DNA from 4 places in the Rhizobium sp. NLR8a genome. Region 3 is predicted to be linked to each of the others. Evidence: riboswitches for the same ligand, from Rfam matches in the RefSeq annotation. Region 3 holds a riboswitch; each other region holds the start of a gene.
The links. A riboswitch is a leader RNA that binds a small molecule or an ion and turns the genes downstream of it on or off. The one in region 3 is predicted to bind thiamine pyrophosphate.
Positions count from the first base shown of each region.

Region 1 (7,808 bases), on a different contig from region 3:
GCAGAGCCATACGGCGCGGGCGAAGAACGGACGTCGCCGCAGCAGGGGCAAGCGAAACAGCAGGAAAAAGGCGGCCGGCAGGAGCACATAGCTGGTGACCTCGAAGGGAATGGACCAGAGCGGCCCATCGGCTTCGACGGGAAAGAACGTGCGCCAATGCCACTGGCTCATGAACAGCAGTCCCGAGACATAGCGGACGACGAGCTCCGGCGTCAGCGGCAGGGCAAGCAGCGTCAGGCTGAGGATAAAGCCGACGCTGGCGGCGAACCAGAAGCCCGGAGTGATGCGCGCCAACCTGCGGATGGCGTAGTGCCCGAGGCTCGGCATGGCGCCGCCGGCGTCGAGAGCGTGCCAGAAAGGGCGGGCAAGCAGAAAGCCGCTGAGCACGAAGAAGATGGCGACGCCGAAATTGCCGAAGCGGAGGACGTTGGCCGTCGGCGCCAATTCATCCGGAATTCTGCGCATATCCAGCCGGAGCGCGAGATGATGCGCGAGCACCAACAAGCACGCCATCGCGCGCAGAAAGTCGGCTCCGACCAGTCTGTCCTGTGCTCGCATGTCGTTCCCGCCCCGCTCGATTCGGCTCAAACCGCCCAAGCTCAAAGCATTGCCGCGGAAGGCCGCGTCGGCAAGGGCGGGTCGGGATCAGCCGAGGAGTTCGTTGGTGTAATAGGTGGAAAAGTCCGGCTTCTCCCTGAGCACGACGCCATTCGCATCAACCAGGATGCCGTTCTCAAGCAGGAAGCCGCCGATGGCATCGGCCTTTGCCGGGTCAAGGGTGCCGATCACGCCGGCCTCGGATCTCAGGAAATGGCCTTCGATCAATGCCTTCTGGGAAGCCTTTACCAGTTCCGTGTTCATCAGTGCGCCGTTGCTTCCCGATATCAGCAGTTCGCAGGCTTCGTCGGGATGGTCGATGGAGTAGACATAGCCTTGACGTGTGGCCTGGATGAAGGCGCGGGCGTGTTCTCGACTGGCCGAGAGATAGGCGTCGCTGGAAACGATGACCGTCGTCTGCTCGTCGGGAATGCCGTAATCGGAATAGTGGAAGCGGCTGATCTTCCGCTTCTCCAGCTCGGCGGCGATGCCTTCCCAGGTGTAGATCTCCAGCGTGAAGTCAATCGAGCCATTGTCCAGCGCCTCATAGGCGGAGGTGCCAAGGGTGACGGTCTTGACGTCGCCCTTGCCGCCGTCATTGCGGATCATCGCTGAGACCAGCGCGCTTTCCCAGGTGCCGCCGAAGCCGCCATAGGTCTTGCCGTCGAGATCTCTGGGACTCTTGATGTCGTCGCGCCCGCCCTTGAAGATCAGGCGTGCGGTTTCCGTCTGGACGACGCCGTAGACCATCTTCACGTCACCGCCGCCAGCGCGCTGCGTGAGAGCCTCGATCTCGCTGCTGATGCCGAAGTCGGCGACCCCGTTCGACACCAGCGTGCCGGCGCTGGTGTCGGTAAAGGGCAGAATCTCAACATCGAGGCCGGCGGCCGTGTAGAAGCCTTTCGCCTTGGCGACATAGATGCCGATGTGGTTGGTGTTGGGCGTCCAGTCGAGCGCGATACGAACCTTTGCGGGCGCCGATTGAGCGAAGGCGGCGCGGCCGGCGAGGCTTGTTGCGATAGCGGCGAGGATCGTCTGTCGACGGGTGAGAAGCAGCATGGTGACCTCCTCAGGTCTATTAGAGCAGGATCCCGAAAAGTGTGAGCGGTTTTCGGACGACATCGTGCTCTAACTCTTTAAATTGGAACAGGATTCAGATTGCAGGCCGACCGGCCTGAAATCATCCTGTTCTTGCGGATGAAGCAGGGTTTGCAGGATTTCAGTCTCGATTGCCTGGGCCGCGGGCGAACCGAGATCAGCGATGCTTCTCGGGCGGGGCAGGGAAACGCGGAATTCGCGGATGACGCGGGCCGGGCGGGCAGACAGCACGTAGATCCGGTCGGAGAGGAAAACGGCCTCGCGAACATCGTGGGTGATCAGCAGCGCCGTCCAGCGATGTTCGGTCCACATGTCTTGCAGCCACTCCTGGATCTGGATGCGAGTCAGCGCATCGAGCGCGCCGAAGGGCTCGTCGAGCAGCAGCATGTCCTGCTTCTGGATGACGGTGCGCAGCAGTGCAGCACGCTGGCGCATGCCGCCGGAAAGAGAGGCGGGGTAGTGATGCTCGAAGCCGGCCAGGCCAAACCGCTCGAAGAGGGGCGCGACAGCGGCGCGGGCGGCCCGCCGATTCATGCCCCTCACTTCCAGGCCGAGCACGGCATTGTCGATGATCCGGCGCCAGGGCATCAGCGCATCGCGTTGCGGCATGAAGGCAAAGGAATGCGGCGTCTGTTCCAGCGCCGCACCGTTGAAAAGCATGTTGCCGGAATCCGGCCGCAGCGCCTGAGTCAGCAGTCTCAGCACGGTCGATTTTCCCGAGCCGGATGGGCCAACGATCGAGACGAACTCGCCGTTTGCGACCGCGAGCGAAATGTCGTCCAGGACCTTCATGCCGTCGAAGGACTTCGAGATGTTGCGCAGCTCAAGCATCTGACCGGTCATCGGCGCCGTTCCTTGGATGGCTGCCAGGGCATGACGAAACGCTGGATAACCACCGTCAGCGCGAAGAGGCAGAGCGTCAACACAGCGCTGACGATCACGGCGGCGAGCACGAGATCGGGACGGAAATTGTTCTTGGCGTTGAGGATATAAATGCCGAGGCCGCTTGCAGCGCCGGCATATTCGGCAAAGATCGCGCCGACGACGGCATAGGTGATCGAAATTCGAAGGCCGGCGAAGAAATAGGGCAGCGACGAGGGAAGCCGCGCCAGGCGGAAAATGCGCCAGCGACTCGCCTTCATCGAATTCAAGAGCTCGGCGATGTCGCGATCGGTCGCCTCATAACCCTGAAGCAGGGCAACGAGCAGCGGAAAGAAAGTGACGAGCGCCACCAGCAATATCTTCGGCAAAAGGCCGAAACCGAACCAGAGAACGACGAGGGGTGCGATCGCCACCAGCGGCAGAGTCTGGCTGGCGATGAAGATCGGCAGCAGTGCCCGACGCATGAAGGGCATGAAATCCATCAGGATCGAAGAGGCGAAGGCGAAGGCGAGCGACAGGGCGAAGCCGCCGAGTGTCGCGCCGAGCGTCGGCCAGGTGTTTGATATCAGCCCCTCTCGGTTCAGCCAGCCCTGGATAAGAATACGCGAAGGCGCCGGCAGAATGGACGGTTTGATGCCGGAAAGATCCACATAGAGTTCCCATGCCGCCAGAAAGGCAAAGCCTGCGAGCAAGGCGGGCATTGCCCGGTACACGGCGAGACAGAGCGTCGCAAGGCGCGAATCCGATGGTCGTGGCGATGTCATCGGCGTTCGATTTCAGGCTTTCGTCTGGCCGTTAGCGCAAACCTGTCGAGGACATCGGTCTCGATGCGCAGCCTACCGCGATTGGGGGCGGTTGCCTTGACGGCATCGAGAGGGATGCCGGCGGAATTGCCGGACGTCGGGTAGAGTGACACTTGCGCGCCGGAACACATTTGGACCTCGCTCCGCTGGCATTACCCAGATCAGCTTAGAAGGGTCCGGAGGCTTGCGCCTCGCATCTCAGCCCCGGCGATACAGAGCTCCCCTGTCATTCGGCGAAAACTATCATCGGGGTTTTGTTGCCGCAACCGCAAAATTACAAACCCGTCCGGCCGGCCGGGACGGGGCGCAGATGAAAAAACACCCGGACGAGGTCCTGTCCGGGTGTTTTCCGAGGTTCCGTACCTGCCGGGAACGGAACCCGAGCGCTCGCCTCTCGGGCGGCTATATCGGCAGGGGCGATCGGTACCAGGGCGGACAAGCGCCGATGCCATCATTTCAGCTTCGTATCGACCGGATGATCTCGCTGTCGCTCCTTCCTGCGCCCTCGCGCTTTACGGCCGGGGGAGCAGGGGTTATAAAACCTCAACTAATATTGAGGTCAATGGGCGATGAATAGGATTTCTGCGACGCCGCTCGGCAGGCTTCTGACAGTCGGCGAAGTGGCGCAACGCAGTGGTCTTGCCGTCTCGGCACTGCATTTCTACGAAGCCAAGGGGCTGATTTCGAGTATCCGCACGCGCGGCAATCAGCGGCGATACGGACGCGATGTGCTTCGCCGGCTCGGCATCATCAAGGTGGCGCAACGTGTTGGCATACCGCTTTCGGAAATCCAGACGGCATTTGCCTCCCTGCCGCAGGGACGCACGCCGACGGTTGCCGACTGGCAGACGCTGTCGGCGCGCTGGAAGGATGAACTCGACGCGCGAATCAGGCGGCTGAGCCTGCTGCGAGACCGCCTGACCGGCTGCATCGGCTGCGGCTGCCTGTCGATCGAAAGCTGTCCGTTGCGCAATCCCTTCGATCGGCTCGGCGAGGAGGGGCCAGGCGCACGGCTGCTGGAGACCGAAATCGACATATGAGCTTTCAGGGAAAAGCTCTAGCCTCTGGCGGAAAGATGATGCCGCCTTTCTTTCGGCCGGCGCGCTCATATGTTAAGGGCGAATGGCGCAACAGGCGGCATTGTCCGCGAGGAGGACGGCTTCGTGTTCCATCCGAGACTATTCGAGAATCGCAATGTCATCGTGACCGGCGCCGGGCGGGGCATCGGCCTCGAAGTGGCCCGGCAGTTCTTGGACTGCGGCGCAAAGGTGATCGTCCATATCGGGCGCAAACCGGGACGCGAGCTGCCGGATTTTCTGCTGACGGCTGAATCCGAAAGACGGGCGCTGTTGCTGCACGCCGATTTCACCGCCGTTGGCGGCGCTGCGCAATTTGCCGAAAATGCGCTCGCCTTCTTCGACAAGGTGCATGTGCTCGTCAATAACGCCGGCACCATGCTCGGCCGTTTTCCGGCTGCCACACTGACCGACGCAGATTATGAGGCGATCGTGCGTTTGAACCAGACGTCGGTGGTGGCGCTGACGCGTGCGTTGCTACCGGCATTGAAGGCGGCGGAAGGCGCTGCCATCGTCAACACCGTTTCAATTTCCGCGCTGACCGGCGGCAGCCCCGGTTCTTCGATCTATTCCGCCTCGAAAGCCTTCATTTCAACCTATTCCAAGGCGCTTGCCCGCGAGCTTGCGCCGGATGGCATCCGCGTCAATTGTGTCTCGCCCGGAACGATCGAGACGGATTTCCATGAGCGCTATTCTTCCCGCGAAAAGCTGGAGCAGACGAGAAAGTCTATTCCCTTGCAGCGGCTGGGCACAGCGGAGGATTGCGCTCCGGCCTATCTGTTCCTGGCGGCACCCTCCCTCTCCGGATACATTACCGGCCAGGTCCTCGAGATCAATGGCGGCCAGCTTATCTGCTGATTTAGTTAGACCTTTTTTGACATTTGATCACTTTTGGCAAATTCGCGTGTGCGAATATGCTATTGGGCTGATCTGCCTTTTCGCTTCCCTTCCGAGATGTCGAATGCCATTGCCCAAGCCCGAGCCGGGAATGTCCGGTCAGGAATTGCACAAACTCGCTGGAAACGCTCGTGAGGCGAGCGATCTGCTGAAGGCGCTGGCGCACCAGACCCGACTTCTAATTCTTTGCATACTCGCGACCGAGGAGCGGACGGTGGGTGAAATCGAAAATATCCTCGGCATTCAGCAGGCGATGGTCTCGCAGCAGCTCGCGCGTTTGAGGCTCGAAGGCCTTGTCAATACGCGCCGTCAGGGCAGGCTCGTCTATTACCGTATCGGCAATACGAGCGTGCTTGCCTTCCTCGAATCGCTGTTCGATCTTTTTCCTGCAGAAAACAATTAGCACCCGCCCTTGCGGAGCACGGTTGCTGCGTCGAAGATAGGCTGATCCGGATGATTTCGCGCCGGATCGGGAGACCGGATGATCGACAAGCTGGAATTTTTCATCGCCCTTGCCAACGAAAAGCATTTCGGCCGCGCCGCCGAGGAGTGCGGGATCTCGCAACCGACACTTTCGGCCGCCATCCGGCAGCTTGAAGACCAGCTTGGTGTCATGCTGGTGCAGCGCGGCTCGCGTTTTCAAGGGCTGACGCCGGAGGGGCAGCGGGTGCTTGAATGGGCGCGGCGCATCGTCGGCGACGCCCGCACCATGCGCGAGGAAATGCGCGCCGCCCGCCGTGGTCTTTCCGGCCACATCCGCCTCGCTGCCATTCCGACCGCGCTCGCCATGCTTTCGCGCATCACTACGCCCTTTCAGGAACGACATCCCGGAGTGACCTTCTCGATCGTCTCGCGGAACTCGCTGCAGGTGCTGAGCATGCTGGAAAATCTCGAAATCGAGGCCGGCATCACCTACCTCGAAAATGAACCGCTTGGCCGCGTTACGACCGTGCCCCTCTATGCCGAGCGCTACAATCTGATCACGGCCGCAGGCAGCCCGCTTTCCGATCGCGACAACGTGACTTGGCGGGAAGTCGGCGATCTTCGGCTTTGTCTATTGACAGCTGACATGCAGAACCGCCGCATCATCAACCGGCATCTGACGGAAGCCGGCGCCACGGTGCATCCGACGCTCGAATCCAATTCGATGATCGTGCTGTTCTCGCATGTCAGGACCGGTCGCTGGGCGAGCATCATGCCGCGCAACGTCGCGAAATCCTTTGGTTTTCCCGTGGAAATCCGGATGATTCCGATCGTCGAGCCTGAGGCGCATCATCTGGTCGGTCTTGTCGCGCCTTATCGCGAGCCCTTCACCCCGCTCGTTTCGGCCCTATTGCACGAAGCGAGAGTGCTCGTGCGGGATGAGGAGCTTTGATAGAAAAAACCTATCATTCCACGAGATAGCTTTATTGATCGTCATCGGCTTCCCTGAGATGTTGTCTGCACGATGGCGCTCGGCTGGGGAGGCCTGCCATCCCGAAACGAGCAAGCCGCCGGGAGGGCTGCCTGATGACCATTCATATCGCCGGAGGCGATATCGCAGCGCGTACACGGACCATCGTCGCCGACCTGCGCTTCCTTGAGGGACCGCTGCTTCCCATTCTGCACGAGGTTCAGCGAGAATTCGGTTATGTGCCGCAGGAAGCCCTGCCTGTGATTGCGGAGGAATTGAACCTCTCGCGCGCCGAAGTGCACGGGGTGATGACATTCTATCACGATTATCGCGACCATCCCGCCGGCCGCCACGTGCTGAAGCTCTGTCGCGCCGAGGCCTGTCAGTCGACGGGCGGCGATGCGTTGGCTGAACGCGTCAAGGCGCTGCTGGGCATCGATTTTCATCAGACGACGCTCGACGGCGCCGTGACGCTGGAGCCGGTCTACTGTCTCGGCCTTTGTGCCTGCGCCCCGTCGGCGATGCTCGACGGCGAGGTTTATGGCCGGCTCGACGATCAGCTGGTGGCGGAACTCGTTGCGGAGGCACGTCGATGACAGTCAAGATCTATGTTCCGCGCGATGCCGCTGCGCTGGCGCTCGGGGCCGAAAAGGTGGCAAAGGCGATTGCCCAGGAGATCGCCGCCCGCGGCTTCGATGCAGAGATCGTGCGCAACGGCTCGCGCGGAATGTTCTGGCTGGAACCGCTGGTCGAGGTCGAGGCCGCCGGCAGGCGCATCGGCTACGGGCCGGTGAAGGCAAGGGATGTGCCTGCTCTGTTTGACGCCGGAATGATGAACGGCGGCGGCCACCCGCTCTGTCTCGGGGGGGTTGAAGACCTCCCCTTCCTGAAGGAACAGACCCGCCTGACCTTCGCCCGCTGTGGCATCACCGACCCGCTTTCGCTTGGCGATTATGAGGCGCATGGCGGCCTTGCCGGCCTTCGCCGCGCCGTTTTGATGACGCCTGTCGAAATCGTCAAGGAAGTCACGGATTCCGGCCTGCGCGGACGCGGCGGTGCCGG
Region 1 is NZ_JABDWI010000005.1:18,102-25,909, reverse strand. It holds partial or broken gene HJC04_RS10580 (acyltransferase family protein) at 1-558, opposite strand, end outside; gene HJC04_RS10575 (ABC transporter substrate-binding protein) at 646-1,656, opposite strand; gene HJC04_RS10570 (ABC transporter ATP-binding protein) at 1,726-2,538, opposite strand; gene HJC04_RS10565 (ABC transporter permease) at 2,535-3,341, opposite strand; partial or broken gene HJC04_RS32085 (HMP/thiamine-binding protein) at 3,395-3,511, opposite strand; TPP riboswitch at 3,502-3,614, opposite strand; gene soxR (redox-sensitive transcriptional activator SoxR) at 3,950-4,420, shown strand; gene HJC04_RS10555 (SDR family NAD(P)-dependent oxidoreductase) at 4,544-5,314, shown strand; gene HJC04_RS10550 (helix-turn-helix transcriptional regulator) at 5,418-5,756, shown strand; gene HJC04_RS10545 (LysR family transcriptional regulator) at 5,835-6,728, shown strand; gene HJC04_RS10540 (formate dehydrogenase subunit gamma) at 6,863-7,342, shown strand; gene HJC04_RS10535 (NADH-quinone oxidoreductase subunit NuoF) at 7,339-7,808, shown strand, end outside.
Region 1: linked by a shared signal. The riboswitch ahead of HJC04_RS32085 (HMP/thiamine-binding protein) and the one ahead of thiM (hydroxyethylthiazole kinase) in region 3 are both predicted to bind thiamine pyrophosphate.

Region 2 (7,808 bases), on a different contig from region 3:
ATGGAACGGCCCGCACTATTGTGCAGTTGAGCATGGGCGAACGTCGCGTTGTTGGGCGGATGCATGAGAAGAAGATCAGTCAGGCGGAGATCGCGCGCGCCCCCTTGGCCGAGACCCTTCGACGATCTGCCGCGAGCTACGACGGAATCTCCGTTATCCTTGATTGGTACTGCGACAGACTCGCTCGGAGTTGGAAAGAGACGCATCGGGTTTCCTAAGACGCCATGCTAGCCAGCGGTTACAAAAGCCGAAGGCGAATTGCTGTTCTAAGCCGTCTATGCGTTTGGTCCGCGCTCGGTTATCTCATCCCTGGGGAAACGTGCGCGGATCCACGGAAGTTTTTCGTTATAACAGTCGAGAAGACAGCCTCATCCGACACTATTCGTTTTCACTGTCGGATCGACTGGAGATCGAACTGCGGAGGCGTGATCATAATCGGCTCGGCTTGCCATTCAGCTATGTTTAACGCGATACCCGGGCCGGTTAACCTGACGGTGCCAATCACCCGTCCTTGTAGTAATAGCTATAGCCGTTGAGCGCCGGGGCGCCGCCGAGATGGGCGTACAGCACCTTCGAGCCCTCGGGGAAGAAGCCCTTGCGTGCGAGATCGATCATCCCCTGCATCGACTTTCCCTCATAGACTGGGTCGGTAATCATCGCCTCGGTGCGCGCCGCGAGCCGGATCGCCTCGTTGGTCTCCTCCGAGGGCACTCCATAGGCGGGATAGGCGTAGTCGGGGTTGATGACGATCTCGTCTTCACGCACCGACCGACCAAGGTTCACGAGTTCCGAGGTCGCATCGACGATCTTCCGCACCTGATCCCGCGTCTGCTGGAGGGTGCCCGAGGCATCGATGCCAATCACCCGGTCGGCCCTGTCTAGTGCGGCAAAGCCGACGATCATTCCGCCCTGGGTTGAACCGGTGACAACGCAGACGATGATATAGTCGAAGATGAAGCCGAGGTCCTTTTCCTGTGCCGCGACTTCCTCGGCGAAGCCGACATAGCCGAGGCCTCCGAACTTGTGTACCGAAGCGCCAGCCGGGATCGCGTAGGGCTTGCCGCCCGCATCCTCTACCGACTGAATCGCATCCTCCCAGCTCTTGCGGATGCCGATGTCGAACCCATCCTCGACCAGCCGGCTGTCGGCGCCCATCAGTTTCGTCATCAGGATATTGCCGACACGGTCATAGACCGCATCGTAGTGCGGTACCCATTTCTCCTGGATGACGACACATTTCATGCCGATCTTCGCCGCAGTCGCAGCCACCATGCGGGTATGATTCGACTGGACCCCACCGATCGACACCAGCGTATCCGCGCCGGAGGCGATCGCGTCGGGCACGATATATTCGAGCTTCCTGAGCTTATTGCCGCCCATGGCGAGGCCGGAATTGCAGTCGTCGCGCTTGGCATAGATGTCGACCTTGCCGCCCAGCGCCGCAGTCAGCCGCGGCAGGTGCTCGATCGGCGTTGGGCCGAAGGTGAGCGGGTAGCGTTCGAACTTTTCCAACAGTGACATCGATCAGGGCCTCCGTGCCGAATTTGTGGTCGAAGGCTAGTAGATATCGTTTGAAAGGTGCTCTCTAATTTTGCTTTAAAAGCTTTCTTTATCGGCGTAATTTTTCGGTGGTAGAATCCACTTCTTCAATAATACGAGGTAAAATGAAAGAGTCTTCCACAGAGGATTTCGATAGGATAGACCTCAAGATTTTGCGCGCCCTGCAATCGGAGGGCCGGCTCAGCAATGCCGATCTCGCCGAGCGCGTGAATGTCAGTGCTGCAACTTGCCACAGGCGAACTCAACGCCTCTTCGAGGAGGGCTACATTACCGGCGTGCGGGCGGAAGTCGCGCCGGGCGCCGTAGGCCTCGGCGCGATGGTCATGGTTGGCGTGGTACTGGATCGCTCCACGCCTGAGAGCTTTGGTGCCTTTGAGGGCGCGGTCATGGAGCTGAAGGAAGTACTGGACTGCAATTTGGTCGCCGGAGATTTCGACTATCTCCTGAAAATCCGCGTCCGCGACATGGCCGATTTCAACAAGCTCCACGGCCAGAAGCTGATCGCCCTCCCAGGCGTGCGCCAGACGCGCACCTTCTTCGTGATGAAGGAAGTCAAGGAGAACGCGAGGTTGCCCTTCTAGCGTCGTCGGCAGCTATTGTGGATGCAGCATCTATTGTCCGGTTCCGCGCAGACAGCGGATGTCAGGCGACTTTTTCTGACATCACCGGCCCCACGCTCTGTGCATCAAACATACGGTCTCACCGTTCACACGATGGAGGCACTCCATGGCGAGGTTATTTGTAGGTCTGCGATAGTTCAGTCTCCCGACGATCCTTGATGCGCAACTGCACCAGCTTGACGCCAAGCGGTACCAGCCGGGCAATCCACTCGGCGCTGTCGACGATCAGGTAGAACGGATCGAGCTTCATGTGAACACCGCCTTTCCGATCACCGGCGTGGAGGGGACGGCCATGTCGCGCGGCTCCAGCACGCCAGCGTCAAAGGCTTGATTGCCGGCGGCGATTGCCGCGGCAAAGGCGGCTGCCATCGCGGCGGGATCTCCGGCGCCGGCAACGGCGGTGTTGAGCAGAACCGCATCGAAACCGAGCTCCATGACCGCATTGCGTGCGACGGCCGACCGATGCCGGCATCGACGATCAGCGACACGTCAGGGAAATGGGCCCGCATTGCTCTGAGCGCTGTCGGATTGAGCGGCCCGGCGGCACTGCCGATCGGAGCGCACCAAGGCATCAGCACCTTGCAGCCGGCCTCCAGCAGTCGTTCGGCCACGACCAGATCGTCGGTCGTGTACGGGAAGACTTCGAAACCTTCGTTGACGAGAATGCGAGCCGCCTCGACGAGGCCGAAGACATCCGGCTGTAGCGTATCATGGTTGCCGATGACCTCGAGCTTGATCCAGTCGGTGGCGAATAGCTCGCGTGCCATCCTTGCGGTCAGCACCGCTTCCCCGACGCTGTGGCAACCTGCAGTGTTGGGAAGGATACGAACGCCGAGTGCGCGGATCATCTCGAAGAAGGCGCCCCCAGTGCGGCGCCAGACATCTCACGACGAAGCGAGACGGTGACTATTTCCGTCGCCGATTGCCTGACAGCCTCGGAGAGGACGGCAGGAGAGGGGTATCGCGCTGTGCCGAGCAGCAGACGGGAGTTTATTTCGGATCCATAAAGCGTCAGCATCCGTCAGCCTCCTTGCATCGGCGACAGGATTTCGATCCTGTCATTGTCGTTGAGCGAACGATTGAACCGGTCTTCGCGATGGACCAGCTCACCGTTGACGGCTGTCGCCAGCCAGTCACCCTCGTATTCCATCAGGACTAAAAGCTCCGACAGCGTCTCAGCCGCGACATCCTGGGCCTCGCCATTAACGATCACTTTCATGAGGCATTGCTTCCCGTGGTATGTTGGTTGAAGACAAGTTCAGCCGCCTCGGCCGCCATGGCTGGCGCGAGCAGAAAGCCGTGGCGGTAGAGGCCGTTGAGCGAGATCACCTTTCCCTGACGGCTTGCGCGTGGAAGATTGTCTGGAAAGGCTGGGCGGATTCCGACACCCGTTTCGATTATGGTTGCATCGGCAAAGGCCGGAAATAGCGTGTATGCAGCGTTGAGGAGTTCCATCAGTGAACGGGCGACAATAGGCCCGTCGAATTCCGTCTCGATCATCGTCGCGCCGACCATGAACAGACCGTCTCCACGCGGGACGATGTAGACGGGGAAACGCGGATGGAGCAGGCGGACCGGCCGGGAGAGATCCACGTCGAAGCTTCTAAGGTAAAGCATTTCGCCGCGGACGCCGCGCAATTCCTTTACCTCGCCGATCTGCGCAGCACCCGTGCAATCGACGACACTGTCGAAGCTCTCCTCATGCGAGCTCTCGCCCACGAAGGTGACCCCCTGAACCGTCAGCTTGGTGCGCAGCAGACACAACACTCGCCGGGGATCGAGGTGGGCTTCGCGGCGAAAGAACAGCCCGTGCCGGAACCGCCCGGCAAGGGAGGGTTCCAGCGCCGCGATCGCCGGCTCTTCCAGCCATTCATAACCCGTCGTGCGGCAGGCAAAGCGTCGCAGTTCACCAAGATCGCGAGCAGAGGCGACCACGAGCGTTCCGTTTCGTCGCACCTCTCCCGGCACCATTGCCTCCCATTTGTCGGCGGCGGTCAGACCGCGCATGAGTACCGCGTCATCAGCACTCTCCCGCTCGCACCAGGGCGCCAACATTCCGCCCGCGAGCCACGAAGCAGCACGCAGGAAACCGTCATATGGATCCAGCACGGTGACCTCGGCATCTCGAGCGTGCAGTTCATGCGCCACCGTCAGGCCGGCAACGCCGGCCCCTTTGACAAGCACACGCATCTCATTCGCTCGTTTGCTGCAGGGTTTCTACCGGAATATAAAGGCCGCCGCCCTCGCGATAACGTGCTGCCATCGCATCCAGACCTTCCTTCTGTGCTTCGGCGCGGATATCGTGCGAGATGCGCATGGAGCAGAATTTCGGGCCGCACATGGAGCAGAAATGCGCGACCTTGTGCGCCTCCTTCGGCAGCGTCTCGTCGTGGAAGCTGCGGGCGGTTTCGGGGTCCAGCGAGAGGTTGAACTGATCCTCCCAGCGGAATTCGAAACGGGCGCGGGAGAGCGCGTCATCGCGCAGTTGTGCGGCCGGATGCCCCTTGGCGAGATCGGCGGCGTGGGCGGCGATCTTGTAGGTGATGACGCCGGTCTTGACGTCGTTGCGATCGGGAAGCCCGAGATGTTCCTTCGGCGTGACGTAGCAGAGCATAGCGGTGCCGAACCAGCCGATCATCGCAGCGCCGATGCCAGAGGTGATGTGGTCGTAGCCGGGTGCGATATCCGTCGTCAGCGGCCCGAGCGTGTAGAAGGGTGCCTCGCCGCAGACTTCGAGCTGCTTGTCCATGTTCTCCTTGATCTTGTGCATCGGCACATGGCCGGGGCCCTCGATCATCACCTGGCAGTCTTTCGCCCATGCGATCTTGGTCAGCTCTCCCAGTGTTTCCAGTTCGGCGAACTGCGCCACATCATTCGCGTCAGCGATCGAGCCGGGGCGCAGGCCATCGCCGAGCGAGAAGGAGACGTCATAGGCACGGCAGATGTCGCAGATATCCTCGAAATGCTCGTAGAGGAAGCTTTCGCGGTGATGATGGAGACACCACTTCGCCATGATCGAACCGCCGCGCGAGACAATGCCGGTGACGCGGTTGACGGTGAGCGGGATATAGTGAAGCCGCACGCCGGCATGGATGGTGAAATAGTCGACGCCCTGTTCGGCCTGTTCGATCAACGTGTCGCGATACACCTCCCAGGTCAGGTTCTCGGCAATGCCCTCGACCTTCTCCAGCGCCTGATAGAGCGGCACGGTACCGATCGGCACCGGCGAATTGCGGATGATCCATTCGCGGATGTTGTGGATGTTGCGGCCGGTGGAGAGATCCATGACGGTATCGGCGCCCCAGCGGGCCGCCCAGACCATCTTCTCAACCTCCTCCGCCATCGATGAGGTGACGGCGGAGTTGCCGATATTGGCGTTGATCTTCACCAGAAAATTGCGGCCGATGATCATCGGTTCGGCTTCCGGATGGTTGATGTTGGCGGGGATGATCGCCCGACCCGCCGCCACTTCCTGCCGGACGAATTCCGCCGTCACATGGTCGGGAATATGGGCGCCGAAGCTCTCGCCGCTGCGGACCATGGCTTCGGCCCTCGCTTTGCGGCCGAGATTTTCGCGGATGGCGATGAACTCCATTTCCGGCGTGATGATACCGGCGCGCGCATAGGCGAACTGGGTGACGGCCTTGCCGTCCTTTGCGCGCAGCGGCTGGCGTAGCGCGGGGAATTCAGGCGTCAGCCTTTCGCCGCTGGCAAAGCCGTTGTCTTCGGGACGGACATGGCGGCCCTGATAGGCCTCGACGTCGCCGCGGGCGAGAACCCAGTCGCGTCGCAGTGAGGGCAGCCCCTGTTCGATACGGATCTCGGCGCCGTCGATCGTATAGGGGCCGGAGGAGTCGTAGACGACAACGGGCGGCTCGCCTGATGTCGGATGCAGGCTGATTTCGCGCATCGGCACGCAAATTTCGGGATGGACGTCCCCCCGAATGTAGATCTTCCTGGATGCCGGCAAGGGGCCGGTGGTGACGGATGGGGTGATATTCTTTGCGGCGATATTCATGGTTTGAGGCTCCAAGTTTTCGATTGGAGACCCAGTCCTCAGCCGGAATGATGAAAAGACGCCGGCACGGATTCGACGCGTGAATCCACTGCTTCGAGCGCTTGCACCGTCCCTACGCCAGTATGAACTGGATCAGGTTCAACGGGTCACTGCGCGCGATAGCAGTATCTCAGCCCCTTGCCGGGACCCCCCTGGTGAATGCAAAAAGGGTAGAGGCTTGCCGAGGGGACTGTCAAGCGACAATCTGCGATGGTGTAGGGTCAGGTTACACACAGGCTATCGTGTGCGGAGCCCGCGATCAAACGACGGACAAGGGCAATCGTCCGGCCGGCACGCTTCCACAAGACAAACACCCTTGTCGCATGCAGTGGCAGCCGATTTACTCCGAGCAGTTCGCCGATTGTACGAGATACCGAAGCGCCAATTAGAAAGCAGGCCCGGAACTGGAAAGTCTAGTACTTTGTCCGTGTAGCTTTGACCAAGGTGTTTTGGCATGTCCTGATTGTATTTTTTACAAACTGAACAGTGTCAGGACCAAAATGGCATGGACGGTTTCGATCAGAAAATCGCAAAGCTGCTGCGCGGGAATGGACGCCGGAGTGTCTCGGATCTTGACGGCCCAGACTTGTCATCAACGCAGGATCCGGCTGAGGAACAATCGGGTGCGCTCGTGCTGGGGGTTGTCGAAGAACTCTGCAGGCGAGTTCTGCTCGACGATCTCGCCCCGGTCCAAGAGGATCACCCGGTTGGCGACCTGGCGGGCAAAGCCATTTTCGTGTGTAACGCCGATCATGGTCATGCCTTCTTCGGCCAGGCCGACCATCGTGTCGAGCACTTCCTTGGTCATTTCCGGATCGAGCACCGAGGTCGGCTCGTCGAATAGCATGACGCGCGGGTTCATGCAGAGCGAGCGGGCGATCGCCACGCGCTGCTGCTGAGTTGGCCCGGATAGTTGTTGGACTGCTCGTGGATCTTGACACGTTTGAGGAGGTGGATGGCGACGTCTTCCGCCTGCTCCTTCGGGGTCTTGGGACCCAGATCGGCGCCAGCGTGCTTTTCCAGGATCGCAGGTGCGGGAAGAGGTTGAAATGCTGGAACACCATGCCGACTTCGCGGCACACCTCATCGATCTTCTTCAGATCGTTGGGGGCCAGGCAAATGTCGAAATCCCGCACCGAGTAGCACAAGATTGCCTCCCGGTGAAAACGACGGCCTCGTAGAGTTGCCACTTGTCACCCAGCCGACCCGCTGAGCGCCGGTGGAACTCGCTGGCAAAGGCCCGCCCGAATTTCTCTGCCCAAAGCAGGACTGTCTGATGCGACAATAATCCCGCGTGCCGCCAGCAAGTCCTCGACCATTCACAACCGAGAGGCAAATAGAGCCACACAGCATAGCGATGATCTCGGCGGAAAACGATGGCGGCGGAAGTTTGGGTCGCGCTCGGCCGTAGCCCGTCATCGCATGTCAGTATCCAAGGTTAACGAGCCAGTCAAAGCTACAAGACTAGAAAATATACCGGTATATTTGTTAATATATTTCCGGGATGTTTGTTCGGAAACGGTAGTAATATCAATGTATTGCGGCCTTACGCGTTACGATTATTTTATACA
Region 2 is NZ_JABDWI010000001.1:448,972-456,779, reverse strand. It holds partial or broken gene HJC04_RS32185 (helix-turn-helix domain-containing protein) at 95-163, shown strand; partial or broken gene HJC04_RS32180 (DUF4158 domain-containing protein) at 359-486, shown strand; gene HJC04_RS02100 (1-aminocyclopropane-1-carboxylate deaminase) at 502-1,521, opposite strand; gene HJC04_RS02095 (Lrp/AsnC family transcriptional regulator) at 1,665-2,141, shown strand; gene HJC04_RS31550 (hypothetical protein) at 2,296-2,430, opposite strand; partial or broken gene HJC04_RS31545 (thiazole synthase) at 2,427-3,198, opposite strand; gene thiS (sulfur carrier protein ThiS) at 3,202-3,399, opposite strand; gene thiO (glycine oxidase ThiO) at 3,396-4,370, opposite strand; gene thiC (phosphomethylpyrimidine synthase ThiC) at 4,372-6,198, opposite strand; TPP riboswitch at 6,290-6,401, opposite strand; partial or broken gene HJC04_RS02060 (amino acid ABC transporter ATP-binding protein) at 6,830-7,343, opposite strand; partial or broken gene HJC04_RS32175 (IS6 family transposase) at 7,394-7,640, opposite strand.
Region 2: linked by a shared signal. The riboswitch ahead of thiC (phosphomethylpyrimidine synthase ThiC) and the one ahead of thiM (hydroxyethylthiazole kinase) in region 3 are both predicted to bind thiamine pyrophosphate.

Region 3 (7,808 bases):
ATAGCCGGTCTCGCGTTCGCGGATGCCGGCATGGTCGCGCCTTTCCCAGGCTTCCAGCGCCGCCATGACGCCGAAAATGCTCTCCTTGCCTACCTTCATGCCGCGGCCGATGCCCATATTCTGCAGGAAGGCATGGCGCACCAAATCCTTCCTGCCGGCAACGATGCCGGAGGTCGGGCCGCCGAGAAACTTGTGGCCGGAATAAAGCGCGATATCAGCCCCCTGCTCCAGGAAAATCTTGAGGTCATATTCCGATGCCGCATCGACGATAACGGGCACCCCCTTGGCATGGGCGATCTCGACGAATTCCTTGAGGTTCAAGAGGCCGTAATCGACGACGTGGTGGGAAACGACATAGACGGCGGCTGCGGTTTTGTCGGTGATGGCGTTTTCCATATGGAAGCGATGGGTCGAAGTCGCCTGTCCCACAAGCACGACCTTGCCGCCGGCAAGCCGGATTGCCTGGTCGACGGGCGCACCGTAGCTGACCACATGGCCCATCTGCACCAGCACTTCGTTCTTCTCAGACACGGCATCCGGCAGCCTCTCGATAGCCAGCAGATTGTTGCCGGTGATCGCACCGGCGACGGTAAGCGAAATACCGGCCGAGCAGGAGGCGGTGACGAAGCCCGCCTCGCCGCCGGTCAGCCGGGCGATGACGCCGCTTGCCTTGCGCTGCAGGTCGTTGATCTCGGCGAAGTGCGGCAGGATGGACGCCATCGCCGCGATCGCCTCGGGAACGACGATCGAAGCGCCAAGGCTGGTCATCGTGCCGGACACATTGATGACGGGACGAAGGCCGAGCGAAGGTCTGATATCATCGGGCATGAAGATCTCCGGAAGTCTGGGGCGAAGGGCGAAACATGGGGCGGTCGTCCGGCAGTGTCGAACAGCCGGAGAACGGACGCGGGTTAAGATAGGAAAAGGTCATCCGAAGACCACTCCAAACATGAAAACACACCTCGTCATCCATGCAAAGCGACGATCGCCTCGATCTCGACGGTGATATTGCCGGGCAGCGAGCCGAAGCCGACGGCCGAGCGGGCATGTTCGCCTGCCGCTCCGAAGACCGCGATCAACAGGTCGGAACAGCCGTTGATGACGCTCGGATGGTCCTCGAACTCGGGTACGGCGTTGACCATGCCGAGCAGCTTGACCACCCGCCTGACGCGCGAGAGATCGCCGAGCGCCTCATGCATGACGGCAAGCAGGTTGATGCCGGTCAGCCGCGCATGCCGGTACGCCTCGTCGACACCGACGCCGCCGCCGACCTTGCCGGCATGCAGGAAGCCATCGGCTTCGCGCGGCCCCTGGCCGGATAGATAGAGCATGCTGCCTTCCACCACATGCGTCACGAAATTGGCAATCGGCGGTGGCGGCGGCGGCAGCGTTATGCCAAGAGCGGCTAACCGTTGGTAAGGCGAATTCTCGACCTTGCCGGCTGCGGCGGGGAACTGATTCACGCGAACTCCTGTCATGCGAATTTCGATTGGCGAATTTGGATTGGCCGACCGCTGGTCGACGGATCAAAGGTCCTTGCGAAGTCTCGGGTCGAGCATGTCCCTCAGGCCGTCGCCGACCATCTGCAGCGACAGCACCGAGAGAACGATCGCGACGCCGGGGAAAAGCGTCATCCAGTCGGCCTGGCCGATATATTGCCGGCCGGCGGCGATCATCGTTCCCCAGGTTGGGATCTCGGGGCTGACGCCGAGGCCGAGAAAGGACAGGCCGGCCTCGGCAAGCATGGCGCTGGCGAAGAGGAATGTGCCCTGCACCAGGATCGGCGACAGCAGATTGCGCAGCACATGCCGCGTCATGATGTGGAAGGTCGAAATCCCGAGCGCCCTCGCCGCCTCGACATAGGGCAGCTCGCGAATAACGAGCGTCGAGGCTCGCACGATGCGGGCAAGGCGCGGCGCATAGACGATCGACAACGCGATGATGACGGTCGTCAATGACGGGCCGAGGGCGGCGACCAGCGCGATCGCCAGCAGAATATCGGGGAAAGCCATCATCGCGTCGATCAGCCGGGCTATCGGCGTATCGAGCTTCTGGAAGAAGCCGGCGAGCAGGCCGAGCGTGACGCCAATTGCGGCCGAAAGCGCGACGACCGCAGCCCCGACGAACAGCGACAGGCGGCCCGCGAAGATCGTGCGCGAGAAGACGTCGCGACCGAACTCGTCAGTGCCGAAGAAGAAGGTGCCGCTCGGCGGCTTCAGTCGGTTGACGATGGAAAGCTTCGACGGCGAATAGGGCGCGACTACAGGCGCGAAGGCCGCCAGCAGCACGAAGATCGCCAGGATCAGCAGGCCGAAGGCCACCGTCCTGCGCTTCATCAGGCGGCGGACGAATTTGCCGCCTTCGCTTTCGGCTGGTTTGATTGCGATATCGGCCATCAGTAGCGCACCCTCGGATCGACCAGCAGGTAGAGCATGTCGATCGCAAAATTGATCAGCACATAGAGCGCGGCGATGACGAGCAGCGCCCCTTGGATGACGGGATAATCGCGGCGCAACACCGCCGAAACGACGAGATTGCCGACACCCGGCAGGCCGAAGACTGTTTCGGTGACAACAGCGCCCGAAATCAGCACCGCCGCCGTCAGGCCGAGCACCGTCAGGATTGGGATCAGCGCATTCCTCAACGCGTGCTTGAGGATGACCTTGCGCTCGATCAAGCCCTTGGCGCGGGCCGTGCGGATATAATCGTCGCCGAGCACATCGAGCATCGAGGCGCGGGTGAAGCGCAGGATCAACGCCGAGGAGACGATGCCAAGCGCAAAGGCCGGCAGGGTCAGGTGATACATCCGGTCGATGAAGGTCGAGCCCGGGCCGCCATATCCCGAGACCGGGAAGAGATTGAACCGCACGGCGAAGAACTGCATGAGAATGAGCCCGAGCCAGAAGCTCGGAATGCTGGCGGCGAACATGGCGAGCGTCGTTGCCGCCTGGTCAATGAAGGAACCGCGCCGATAGGCGGCATAGATGCCGATCGGCAGGGCGATGGCGCTGGCAATGGCAAGCGAAAACAGCGTCAGGAAGAAGGTCGGCTCGGCCCGGTCGATGAGGGCCGATGTGACGGGCATGTTCAGGAAGATCGACTGGCCGAGATCACCCTTCAGCAACTGGCCGATATAATAGACATATTGCAACCCGAGCGATTGATCGAGGCCGAGCCGGGTTCGGAGATCGGCAATATCCTGCGGCGTCGCATCCGGCCCGAGCATAACGGCGGCCGGATCTCCCGGCGTCACACGCACGATGACGAAGACGATCGTGACGACGAGAAACATCACGACGATCATGCCGAACAGGCGCTGGAGGATGTAGCGGATCATGAATGCCGGCCTTCAAGCCCTTGCAGATGCGGCAGAAAAGATGACCGGTACCGGTCCCGAAGGACCGGTGCCGGCGGTGATGCTCACTTCTTGATCGAAGCGTTCCAGAAATACGGCCAGGGAGCCGGATCGACTCCTTCGAGCTTGACCGACTTCGCCGAGACGGCGTTGAAATCGCCGATCTTCATGAAGGGCGCGTCGGTATAAACCGCCTTCTGAACATCGGCCCAGAGCGCCACGCGCTTCTTCGGGTCGACCTCGGAGGTGAAGGCATCGACGGCGGCCTTGCGGGCTGGCGTGTCCCACCAGCCCGGCGAACTGGTCGAGAGCGAGCCGATGAGGGCCGGCTCCGGCAGGAAGGGGCTGTGGGTGATATAGATATCCCAGAGCTTCGGATCGGTGCGGCGCTGCGTCAGCGTCGCCCAGTCCACCACCTGCATATCGACGGTGAAGCCGGCAAGCTTCAGATATTCGGCGGCGACCTGCGCCATCTTGTAATGGAACTCGTATTGACGGCTGGTCAGGATGCGGATCGGCTCGCCGTTGTAACCCGCTTTCTTGGCGGCAGCCGCCGCCCCTTCCGGATCGGCGACATTATAGGCGCCCTCGACGCCGGCATCCGTCGACCAGGCAAAGGTCTTGGGGTAGATGGCGCCGTCGAGCGCATAAAAATCCTTGCTGCCGAAGGCTGCCGCCAGCATGTCTTCCATGCTGAGCGCTTGGCGGATCGCCTTGCGGACCTCGACATTGGCAGCCACACCTTCCTTCGTATTGAAGACGAAGACCGGATAACCGAAGGGCTTCAGCATGACCGGCTGCGAGGCAGTCGACGCCTTCAGCTTGTCGTAGGATTCGACCGCGATCGAGTCGACATAATCATATTGGCCCGAAATGGCGGCCTCGACGCGGGTGTTCGGATCCGGCACCGGCACGAAGCGGATTTCATCGAGATATTGATGGCGGGCGCCGCCGTAACCATTGCCGTCGCCCTCGCGTGACTTATAGCCGTCGAAGCGGACGAGCTGGATATATTGGTCGGCCTTGCGCTCCTTCAGCATATAGGGGCCGGTGCCAATGAATTCCTTCATCGGTTCGTCCTGCTTTTCGGAAGGGATGATGATCGCCGCCGAATTGTTGAAGGCGAGCAACGAGGTCAGCGGCGCATAGGGCTGCTTCAGGGTGATGGTGACGGTCGAAGGATCGGTCGCGGCGATCTTGCCGATGAAGCCCGCCACCTGCTTGCCGCGCGAGGCGATCTTCGTCCAGCGGCCAAGCGAGGCGACAACATCCTCGGACGTCATGTCTGTATTGTCGTGGAACTTGATGCCGGTCCTCAGCTTGATCGTATAGGTTTTGCCGTCGGCGCTGATCTCCGGCAGGCTTTCGGCCAGCAGCGGCGTGACGTTCCAACTCTTGTCGAAGGTGTAGAGCGTTTCGAAAATATGCTGGGTGACGATGCCGACAAGATCAGCCGTCGACGACATCGGATCGAGCGTCGGCGGCTCGCCGATCGTCGCGACATTGATGACGCCGCCCTTTTCCTGGGCAAGCAGGGCGGACGGCAGGGCGACGAGCGCGGTACCGAGCAGGAATGCGACCAGTGTTTTCATGTGATGGCTCCCGTTTAGTTCCATTATTATGCAATTCATCTTTTTGTAACAGAATAAGAACTGGATCGATCCTGTCAAGCGCGGGCGACGGATTATGCAGCCGCGGATAGCGCGACGCCGAAAAAGCACCATCTTCATCTGCGGCTGTCTGCGCTGCATGAAAGCGGCATGATATGCCAAAGTCAGGTGGTCGCCTGCGGTCAGGCTTCAACAGAACGGGAGAACGGGATGAGCATCGATTTCAACAAAGGAAAGTGGCTGAACGAGCCGGCCAGCTGGCGCGCAGACGAAACCAGCCTCACCCTGACGACCGACGAGAAAACCGATTTTTGGTGCGAAACCTATTACGGCTTCACCCGCGACAACGGCCATTTCCTCGCTTTTCCCACCGGTGACAGCTTCACCGCCGAGATCCGCATCCAGGGCGAATTCCGCACCCTCTACGATCAGGCCGGCCTGATGGTGCGCCTCGACGAAACACGCTGGGTGAAGTCAGGCGTCGAATTCACCGACGGCGAAGCCTTCCTCAGCGCCGTCGTCACCGACGGCAGATCCGACTGGTCGGTGTCCCAGCCCTTCGAGGAACTCGAAGATTTCCACATCCGCGTCACCGTCGCAGGCGGCGCCATGCGCATCCAGGCCTCCCGCGACGGCAGCCGCTGGCCGCTGCTGCGGCTAGCGCCCTTCCCGGCTGCCGACCGCTATGAAGTCGGGCCGGCGGCCTGCACGCCGGAGCGCAGCGGGTTGAGGGTGCGGTTTTCGGAGTTTTCGATCGGGCCGGCGATTACGACGGATCTTCACGATTTGAGTTAGCCGGATAGGATGCGATCGGGATTGCATTCCTGAGCAGCAACGTTCACGCCTAAAGCGCAGCCGCAAGGAGAGTACCGAACCCTCATTTTCGAGATGACATCCGCCCCGTTCTCTGCGAAAAAGAGCGCGATGAGAGACAGGGGCGCCCGTCGACAGACGGGCTGAGAAGCACCCTTCGAACCTGAACCGGATAATGCCGGCGGAGGGAGTCGCTCGGGGTCGCGGTTTCGCCCGCACGAATTGCCCCGTGCCCGCCCCCGCCTGAAAGGGGCGCCATGCAAAACAAGATCACGTCGGGAGCCATGCTGAAGGCGATGCGCGAAAAGCCGCCGCTCGTCCAGTGCATCACCAATTATGTCGCCATGAACATCGCGGCCAATGTTCTGCTTGCGTCGGGCGCCTCGCCCGCCATGGTGCACGCCGCTGAAGAAGCCGGCGAATTCGCCGGCATCGCGAATGCATTGACCATCAACATCGGCACGCTTTCGACGCAATGGATCGAAGGCATGCAGACGGCGGCGAGGGCCGCCAACGCAGCCGGCAAACCATGGGTCCTCGATCCGGTCGCGCATTACGCGACGGCCTTCCGCCGCGGAGCGGTCGCCGATCTCCTGGCGCTGAAGCCGACGATCATCCGCGGCAATGCTTCCGAGATCATCGCCCTTGCCGGCGGAGAGAGCCGCGGCCAGGGCGTCGACAGCCGCGACCCGGTCGAGCAGGCGGAAGGCTCGGCGCGGCGGCTCGCCGAGCGGCAGCGGGCGGTGGTCGCCGTCACCGGTGCGGCCGATTTCGTCACCGATGGTGAAAGAGCCGTGCGCATCAAAGGCGGATCGGTCCTGATGCCGCAGGTCACCGCACTCGGCTGCTCGCTCACCTGCCTGATCGGCGCCTTTGCCGCGACCGCCCCTGAGGATACGTTCGGGGCGACAGTTGCGGCCCTTGCGACCTTCTCCGTCGCGGGCGAGGATGCCGCCCTCGGGGCGGCCGGCCCCGGCTCCTTCGCTTGGCGTTTCCTCGATGCGCTGTCAGCCCTGGACGCCGAAACGCTCGATGCCCGGGCAAGGATTTCGGCCGTATGAAGGTTTTCGACCTTTCGCTCTATCTCGTCCTCGACCCCGAACTCTGCGCCGGGATCGGCATGGTCGAGACCGCGCGCCTTGCCGTTGCCGGCGGCGCCACGATGGTGCAACTGCGCGACAAACATGCGGGCACGACCAGAATGATCGAGACCGGCCGAGCCTTGAAACAAGCGCTTGCGGGAACCGGCGCCCTGCTCATCGTCAACGACGATGTCGAGGCGGCGATCGCCATAAGTGCCGACGGCCTACATATCGGCCAGGAAGACATGGACGCGCGCACGGCACGGACGATGATCGGCCCCGGGATGATCCTCGGCCTCTCGGTCGAGACCGCGCCGCTTGCTAGCGCCGTCGATCCCGGTCTCGTCGATTATGCCGGCGTCGGACCGGTCTTTGCGACGCCGACCAAGGCCGACCACAAGCAGCCGATCGGCTTTGACGGTCTGGCAAGGCTGGTGAAGGCTTCGCCGGTGCCGTCAGTCGCCATCGGCGGCCTCAAGGCGAACCACGTGGCCGAGGTATTTGCCGCAGGCGCCAATGGGCTTGCCGTCGTCTCAGCCATCGCCGGCACGCCGGACCCCGAGGCGGCCACGCGCCGCATCGCCGCAGAAATCCGAAAGGTCCGCCCATGATCCGCAACGTTCTCTCCATCGCCGGCTCCGATCCCTCGGGCGGTGCCGGCATCCAGGCCGATCTCAAGGCCTTTTCCGCCCGCGGCGTCTACGGCATGGCGGTGCTGACCGCGCTGACGGCGCAGAACACGCAAGGGGTGAGCGGCGTGCATCTGGTGCCGCCGCAATTCGTCGCCGACCAGGTCGATGCCGTCTTTGCCGATGTGCGCGTCGACGCCGTCAAGATCGGCATGATCGCCAATGCCGGCATCGCCGAGGCTGTTGCCGCAGCCCTCGCGCACCGGCGTGGCATCCCCGTCGTTCTCGACCCGGTGATGATCGCCAAGGGGGGCGCCGC
Region 3 is NZ_JABDWI010000002.1:421,202-429,009, reverse strand. It holds gene HJC04_RS05290 (aminotransferase class V-fold PLP-dependent enzyme) at 1-828, opposite strand, end outside; gene HJC04_RS05285 (RidA family protein) at 966-1,478, opposite strand; gene HJC04_RS05280 (ABC transporter permease) at 1,527-2,396, opposite strand; gene HJC04_RS05275 (ABC transporter permease) at 2,396-3,337, opposite strand; gene HJC04_RS05270 (ABC transporter substrate-binding protein) at 3,421-4,947, opposite strand; gene HJC04_RS05265 (DUF1349 domain-containing protein) at 5,176-5,760, shown strand; TPP riboswitch at 5,889-5,985, shown strand; gene thiM (hydroxyethylthiazole kinase) at 6,036-6,839, shown strand; gene thiE (thiamine phosphate synthase) at 6,836-7,471, shown strand; gene thiD (bifunctional hydroxymethylpyrimidine kinase/phosphomethylpyrimidine kinase) at 7,468-7,808, shown strand, end outside.

Region 4 (7,808 bases), on a different contig from region 3:
GCCGGCATCGCGCCCGGCCGCCACGACAAGCGTTCCCCGACGATTGATATGGCCGGGTAGTGCTGCCTCCCACCAATCGGCGGCAAGACGGCCGAGCGCCAGGACCGGCTCCTCCGCGCTTTCCCTTTCGCACCATGGGGCCAGCATGCCGCCGGCAAAGCCGGAAGCGCCTGCACCGATCCGGTCGGCTTGATCAGCGACGCTGACCCGGAAACCATGTCGATAGAGCTGCCAGGCAACGGTGAGGCCGGCAACGCCGGCCCCCTTGACGAGAATATGCATCGTCATTCTCCGGCAGGCGTTTTCGCGGCCTCGGCGACCGGCATGTAGAGATCGCCGCCATCACGATACCTGGCAGCCATCGCTTCCAGTCCTTCTTTCTGAGCTTCGGCGCGAATGTCGTGGGAAATGCGCATGGAACAGAATTTCGGGCCGCACATCGAACAGAAATGCGCTACCTTGTGCGCCTCTTTCGGCAGGGTCTCGTCATGGAAGGAACGCGCCGTATCCGGGTCGAGCGAGAGGTTGAACTGGTCTTCCCAGCGAAATTCGAAGCGCGCCCGCGACAGTGCATCGTCACGGATGCGGGCGGCCGGATGGCCCTTGGCAAGGTCGGCGGCATGCGCGGCAATCTTGTAGGTGATGACACCGGTCTTGACGTCGCTGCGGTCGGGCAGGCCCAGATGCTCCTTCGGCGTGACGTAGCAGAGCATCGCCGTTCCGAACCAGCCGATCATTGCGGCTCCGATGCCGGAGGTGATGTGATCGTAGCCGGGGGCGATATCGGTCGTCAGCGGTCCGAGCGTATAGAAGGGAGCCTCGCCGCAGACCTTGAGCTGCTTGTCCATATTCTCCTTGATCTTGTGCATCGGCACGTGGCCGGGGCCTTCGATCATCACCTGGCAATCCCTGGCCCAGGCGATCTTGGTCAGTTCGCCGAGGGTTTCAAGCTCGGCAAATTGCGCGGCGTCGTTGGCATCGGCGATCGAGCCGGGGCGAAGACCATCTCCAAGCGAGAAGGATACGTCATAGGCGCGGCAGATGTCGCAGATTTCCTCGAAATGCTCATAGAGGAAGCTCTCCTTGTGGTGATGCAGACACCACTTGGCCATGATCGAACCGCCGCGTGAGACGATGCCGGTGACACGATTGACGGTGAGCGGGATATAGGCAAGCCGCACGCCCGCATGAATGGTGAAATAATCGACCCCCTGCTCGGCCTGTTCAATCAGCGTATCGCGATAGACTTCCCACGTGAGATCCTCGGCTATGCCGTTCACCTTTTCCAGCGCCTGGTAGAGCGGCACCGTTCCGATCGGAACCGGCGAATTGCGGATGATCCATTCCCGGATGTTGTGAATGTTGCGGCCGGTGGAAAGGTCCATGACCGTGTCGGCACCCCAGCGGATTGCCCAGACCATCTTCTCCACCTCTTCCGCCATCGACGAGGTAACGGCCGAGTTGCCGATATTGGCGTTGATCTTCACCAGGAAATTCCGGCCGATGATCATCGGTTCGGCCTCCGGATGGTTGATGTTGGCTGGAATGATCGCCCGGCCGGCTGCCACTTCCTGCCGCACGAATTCGGCCGTCACGAAATCGGGAACGTCAGCGCCAAAGCTCTCGCCGTCGCGAGCGAGCGTCTCCTTCGTGGCCTGCCGGCCAAGGTTTTCGCGGATGGCGATGAACTCCATTTCCGGCGTGACGATGCCGGCACGCGCATAGGCGAGCTGGGTGACGGCGCGGCCGGCCTTTGCCTTCAGCGGCGTGCTGCGAAGGGGGAATTCCGGCGTCAGCCGTTCGCCTGTGGCAAAACCATTGTCTTCAGGCTTCACCACACGGCCTTCATAGGCTTCGACGTCGCCCCGCGCCCTGATCCAGCTCTCGCGCAAACGCGGGAGCCCGGCGTCGATCGAGACCGTATGTGTCGGGTCGGTATAGGGGCCGGAGGAGTCATAGACCGTTACCGGCGGTTCGCCCGAGGTCGGGTGAAGGCTGATTTCGCGCATCGGCACGCGCAGATCCGGATAGAGCGTTCCGGGCTTGGCGATCTTGGTCGAGCCCGGAAGCGGGCCGGTGGTGACGACCGGAGTAAGCTTGGGTGCAACAATATTCATGGGTGAGGCTCCAAGGTTTGACGTTTGGAGACCCAGTTCCAGAGTTGGAATGATGAAAAGACGCCTCAAGCAACAAAGCGAAATCCGCCCGACAGCCGCAGCGTCCGCACCGTCCCTACGCCAGTATGAACTGGATCAGGTTCAACGGGTCACTGCGCCACAACAGGCAAAGCCGTATTGTTCAGCAGAATCTCAGCCCCTTGCCGGGACACCCCTGGTGAATGCTCGGCATCAAAGACCGGAGTGGCCCTGATGTCAAGCCGACCCTCACGCGTTCTCATCCGCCGGCTTTGAGTCCGCGGCAGACATCATTCCGCGTCCTCACGCGAGCTACGGCTCTCGCCAAAGGACTACCGTCAGCCGATCTCGGAAACTTGCGGCTTAGATAAGCGGGGATCGGTGTATCGACCCGACTGTACAAGAAATGCGCCACACCAACAGCAGACAAGACGTGGATAGCGAGCGTGCCTGACCTTGCAGAGGGCCTGCCAACGCAATTTTCCAGACCCCGGCTCAACGGCCCGGTATGTAAGTCAAGCGGCAATATTTATTCAGCTGAATTGAATGTTCGAAATAGCAAAATCACTGGAAGTACTTATCCGATTTCAGCATTGAATATCTTTACACCGATAGCTGTTGTCCTTACTTCCTCTATCGTTATGTCTAGCAAGGCAACACCGATGTGAGACCACTCACGACCCGCCGTCCCCCAGCGGGACTCGCGGTCATTCTCCCTGACAATCAGCAGCCTTAAGCGTTCGACAGGTTCTTAGCGCGTCGAGCAAAAAGGCGCGCCATTTCCCCGTCATATCAACCAACGCCAACCGGGCGGTCATCGGGTGGACGAACCCGTGCGCCTATGCGAGAGAAAAGATGGAAACCCTCCAATACCTTAGCCCGATGGGATGGAAGGCGATCGAAATCGCTGTGACCCTCATCATACTGGCCATGCTGTTCCGGTGGAGCGGAGTAATCCGCTATATCCCCAACGACAGGCTCGGCATCCTCGAAAAGCTGTGGAGCTTTCGCGGCTCCGTCGACAATGGCTTCATCGCGCTCTATGGCGAGGCCGGCTTTCAGCCGGATGTCGTGCGCGGCGGTCTGCATTTCTTCATGCCGTTCCAGTATTCGATGCATCGCGCCAACCTCGTGACCATTCCGCAGGGCCAGATCGGCTATGTCTTCGCCCGTGACGGCGAGCCGTTGCCGCCGACCCAGACGCTGGCCTCGAATATCGATGCCGATGATTTTCAGGATGTGCGCAGCTTTCTCACCAAGGGCGGCCAGAAGGGGCCGCAACGCAAGATCCTGCGCGAAGGCACATATGCCATCAATCTCGCGCAGTTCATCGTGTTGACCGCGCAATCAACTTATGCAGTCAACCTGAACGCGTCGGAACAAAGACTGTTTTCCGACATGTCCACTTTGATCACTGAGCGGAATGGCTTCGAGCCCGTCCTCATCCACGACGCCGAGGACCTGATCGGGATCGTCACCATCCATGACGGTCCGGCGCTGCCGGATGGCGAGATCATCGCGCCGACCGTTGCCAACAACCCGAAGGATCCGAACTTCCACAATAATTTCCAGGATCCGGAGAAGTTTCTCAATGCCGGCGGTTATCGCGGCCGGCAATTGCAGGTGCTTGCCGACGGCAGCTATTTCCTCAACCGCATCTTCGCGACCGTCGAACTCGTGGAAAAGACGATCATCGACGTCGGCACGGTGGGTGTCGTCGTCTCCTATACCGGCCGGCGAAGCGCGGATATTTCAGGTCAGTCTTATCGCCACGGCGAACTGGTCGAGACGGGCGCACGCGGTGTCTGGTCGACGCCGCTTCTGCCGGGCAAATATGCGTTCAACACCTATGCCGGCAATATCATCATCGTGCCGACCACAAACTTCGTGCTCAAATGGACGAAGGAACAGTTCGGCGAGCACCGGCTGGACGAAAACCTTTCAGAAGTGTCGCTGATCACCAGGGATGCGTTCGAACCGGTGCTGCCACTCTCGGTCGTCGTGCATATCGACTATATGAAGGCGCCGCTCGTCGTGCAGCGTTTCGGGGACATCAAACGGCTGGTCGAACAGACACTCGATCCGATGGTCTCGGCCTACTTCAAGAATATCGCTCAGACCAAGACCTTGATCGAACTGCTGCAGGAACGCAGCGAAATCCAGCGCAGATCCGGTGACGAAATGCGGGAGAAGTTTTCGTCGTATAGCCTCGAGCTGCAGGAGGTGCTGATCGGTACGCCTCGCGCCAGTAATGGCCAGAACAGCATCGAGCAGATCCTCATCCAGCTGCGCGAACGCCAGATCGCCGTCGAGAAGGTCGAGACTTATAAGTTGCAGGAAGCGGCGGCGATCCAGGAGCGCACATTGCGCGAGAAAGAAGCACTGGCCGAACAGCAGGCCAAGATCACGACGTCGGCGCTCACCATCGAGATCAGCGAGAACGAAGGCAAGGCGCAGCTCGCCCGCACCCGCCAGCAGGCCGAAACCATTCAGGTCACCGCCAAGGCAGAGGCCGAGAAGGTGCGCCTGGCCGGCCTCGGCGAAGCCGACCGGATCAAGGCGATCGCACTTGCAGATGCCGAGCGTATCAAGGCGACCGGCCTTGCCGATGCCCAGAAGGTACGCGCCGTCGGTCTGGCGGAAGCCGAGGCGACCGAGAAGAAGGTCGCGGCCTTCGGCGGTCCGGACTATCAGCTCCACTCGCAGGTGCTGATGCGCTTTGCCGAAGCGATCGAAAACGGCAAGCTGCCGCTCGTGCCGCAGATCCAGGTCGCCGGTGCCGGCGGCGACAAGGGCGGCGCCAACGGCCTGGTGGAAATGATGCTGTCGATGCTGGTCGCCGATCGGCTTGGACGACAGGGTGCCCCGGCTGTGGTGCCAGCGCCGGCCGAATAACATTGATTGTGGATGGGCCGGTCATGCCGGCCCATTTTTCTTCCTGCCTAAAACGCCGGTCGGAAACTCTCGCGCAGAATTCCGAAAGTGGGCCGCCATTCGAATAGATCGACGCTCGTGTACACGCCGGAGCCAACGAAGGGATCTCCCGCGCTGAACGCCTCGAACTCGGCCAGCGTTTCGACTTCCGCAATTACGACGGCGGTAGAAGCCCTGCCCTCGGCCGGCGGTGCAGACGGGCCGGAAAGCATGATGCGGATCGTCGCGCCGCGCAGATAGGCCTTGTGTTCCTCGATCAATCGGGAACGTTCGGCCGCCTTGCCGGGGTCGCATACGGCATAGCGGACAACGATCATTGTTTATTCCAGATCGGCGTCAGCACGAAATCGAAATCGGAGCGCCAGACCGTCGGACGATCGATACGCTCGAAAGGCGCGACCAGGCTGTTTTTGACACCAAACACCGTATCGGATTCCAGATAGGGATCGTTGCCGACAAAAGTGTGGGTTACGAGCTTCTGATAACCTGGAGCCGTGATCAGGTAATGGGTATGGGCGGGACGGTAGGGATGGCGACCGAGCGAGGCCAGCATCTGGCCGACCGGACCGTCATCCGGGATCGGATAGGAGACCGGCTTGATGCCGACGAAGCTATAGGCGCCATCTGCACCGGTGATGAAAATGCCCCGGTTGTTCCATTTCGGCTGGATATCCGGCTGCTGGACGTCGTAGAAGCCATCGGCATTATCCGACCATACGTCGATCCGGGCTCCCTCGATCGGATGACCATCGAGATCCAGCACTCGCCCGATGAAGAGGCAAGTCTCACCCTTGCCGTCGAGCGAGATGTTTTCGCCCATCTGGCGGACGGGCGCCCCTTCGATGTGAAACGGTCCAAACACGGTATTTTCCGTGGCGCCCGGCGGACGCCGGTTGTTGATCGCATCCACCAGCATCGAGAAACCCAGCGTATCGCTGAGCAGGATGAATTCCTGTCGCTGGTCATGACAGCGATGACCGGTGCGGGTCAGGAAGCCTATGGCCAGCTCCCATTCCTCCTGGGTCAGGCTTATATCCTTGGCAAAGGCATGCAAATGCTTGACAAGCGACGCCATGACTTCGGCCAGACGTGGATTGATGTCCGGCCCCATCCGCGAATTGACGGCTTCCGCGGATCTCTCTTCGCTGAAATATTCAGGCACCTGGCCTCCTCCTAATGCGTTAACGCGGCCGTGCGCCCTCCCAGGCGCTCTGCAGCAAAGCCCGGATCGCTTTTCCTTCGATCGGGCGCGGGTTCCAGTAGGGATTCCCAGCGGCAAGTTCTGCCGCATGATCCAGATCGGCTTCCTTCATACCCAGATCCCGCAGCGCCATCGGGGCACCGATCGAAGCGGCAAAATCATAAAGACCGCTGCCCAGCGAGCCGCCGAAAAGATCGGCAGCGGGCTTGAGCGCATCCGTTGCGGCTGCGGCGTTGTAGGCAGCGGAATGGGGCAGAATGACCGCATGGGTTTCTGCATGCGGCAGATCGAAGCTGCCGCCCAGCGTATGGCAAAGCTTGTGATGCAGGGCCATTCCAACGGCTCCGAGCACCGTGCCGCACAGCCAGGAGCCGTAAAGCGCTTCGCTTCGGGGTTCGATGTCCCTCGGGGCATTGACGATTTGCGGCAAAGCCTGCTTCAGCGCGCGCAAGCCCTCGACCGCCATCATCGACGAAATGGGATTGCGATCTTGCGCATAGAGCCCTTCGACCGCATGCGCCATGGCATTGAGCCCGCTGCTGACGCTGATGTTGACCGGCAATCCCAATGTCAATTCAGGATCGTAGATCACCACCTCAGGCAGGATGCCGGGGCCGCGGACCGTGGTCTTCTGTCCGTTCTCCGTCTGGCCGAGGATCGGTGTAACCTCCGATCCAGCATAGGTCGTCGCCACCACGATCTGTGGTGCGTCGTTGCGATAGGCGATGGCCTTGCCGAGACCGATCGTCGATCCACCGCCGATCGCGACCACGCAATCGGCACCGGCCTTCTCGTATGCCGCGATCGCGCGCTCGGTCACATCGACCGGCGTGTGCATGACAGCACCGTCGAATAGTCCCGCCGCAAGCGGGCCGAGGGAAGCAGCGATGCGCTGAGCGTCGGCTTTCTGGTGCGGGGTCGAAAGGATCAGGGCGCGCTTGCCGCCCTGCCCTGTAATCGCCTCGGCGAGGCGACTCACCGAGCCGCTCCCGAAGATGACCTGGGCTGCGCTGACCGTGTATCTGAAAGGTGCGACCATGTTATCGATCGAGCTTGAACAGTGAAACTGCATTGGTGCGACCGATTTTCAGACGGTCGGCTTCGGAGATGGTGGCGCTGTCGAACCAGTTTGCAGCGTGGTCGACGTTTTCGAATGGCCAGTCTGTCGAAAACAGAATTCTGTCCGCGCCGATTTCCAGCATAGCATCGATCAGCGATTGCGTGCGGAAATTCCCCGACGTCGTAATGTAGAAATTCTCGTTGAAATAATCGGCAATCCGGCGTTTGGCCGGATAGTTCTTTTCCACCTTGACCCACGCATTCCGGTGGTCGATGCGCCACATCATGTACGGCAGTCCCTCGCCCATATGACCGACGATGATCCGCAAAGCCGGGTGCTCGTCAAACAGGCCGGATCCCATCAGGCGCAGCGCATGCACAGCGGTCTCCTGCGCGAACGCCCATGTCGGACCCATCAGCCAGGAATGGCCGGCATAGATCCGGCTGTCCTGCGGCAGCGGGTTGCGCGGGTGCAGATA
Region 4 is NZ_JABDWI010000016.1:1,690-9,497, forward strand. It holds gene thiO (glycine oxidase ThiO) at 1-282, opposite strand, end outside; gene thiC (phosphomethylpyrimidine synthase ThiC) at 285-2,117, opposite strand; TPP riboswitch at 2,212-2,343, opposite strand; gene HJC04_RS26720 (SPFH domain-containing protein) at 2,991-5,030, shown strand; gene HJC04_RS26725 (YciI family protein) at 5,078-5,386, opposite strand; gene HJC04_RS26730 (dioxygenase) at 5,383-6,231, opposite strand; gene HJC04_RS26735 (maleylacetate reductase) at 6,251-7,309, opposite strand; gene tsdA (gamma-resorcylate decarboxylase) at 7,311-7,808, opposite strand, start outside.
Region 4: linked by a shared signal. The riboswitch ahead of thiC (phosphomethylpyrimidine synthase ThiC) and the one ahead of thiM (hydroxyethylthiazole kinase) in region 3 are both predicted to bind thiamine pyrophosphate.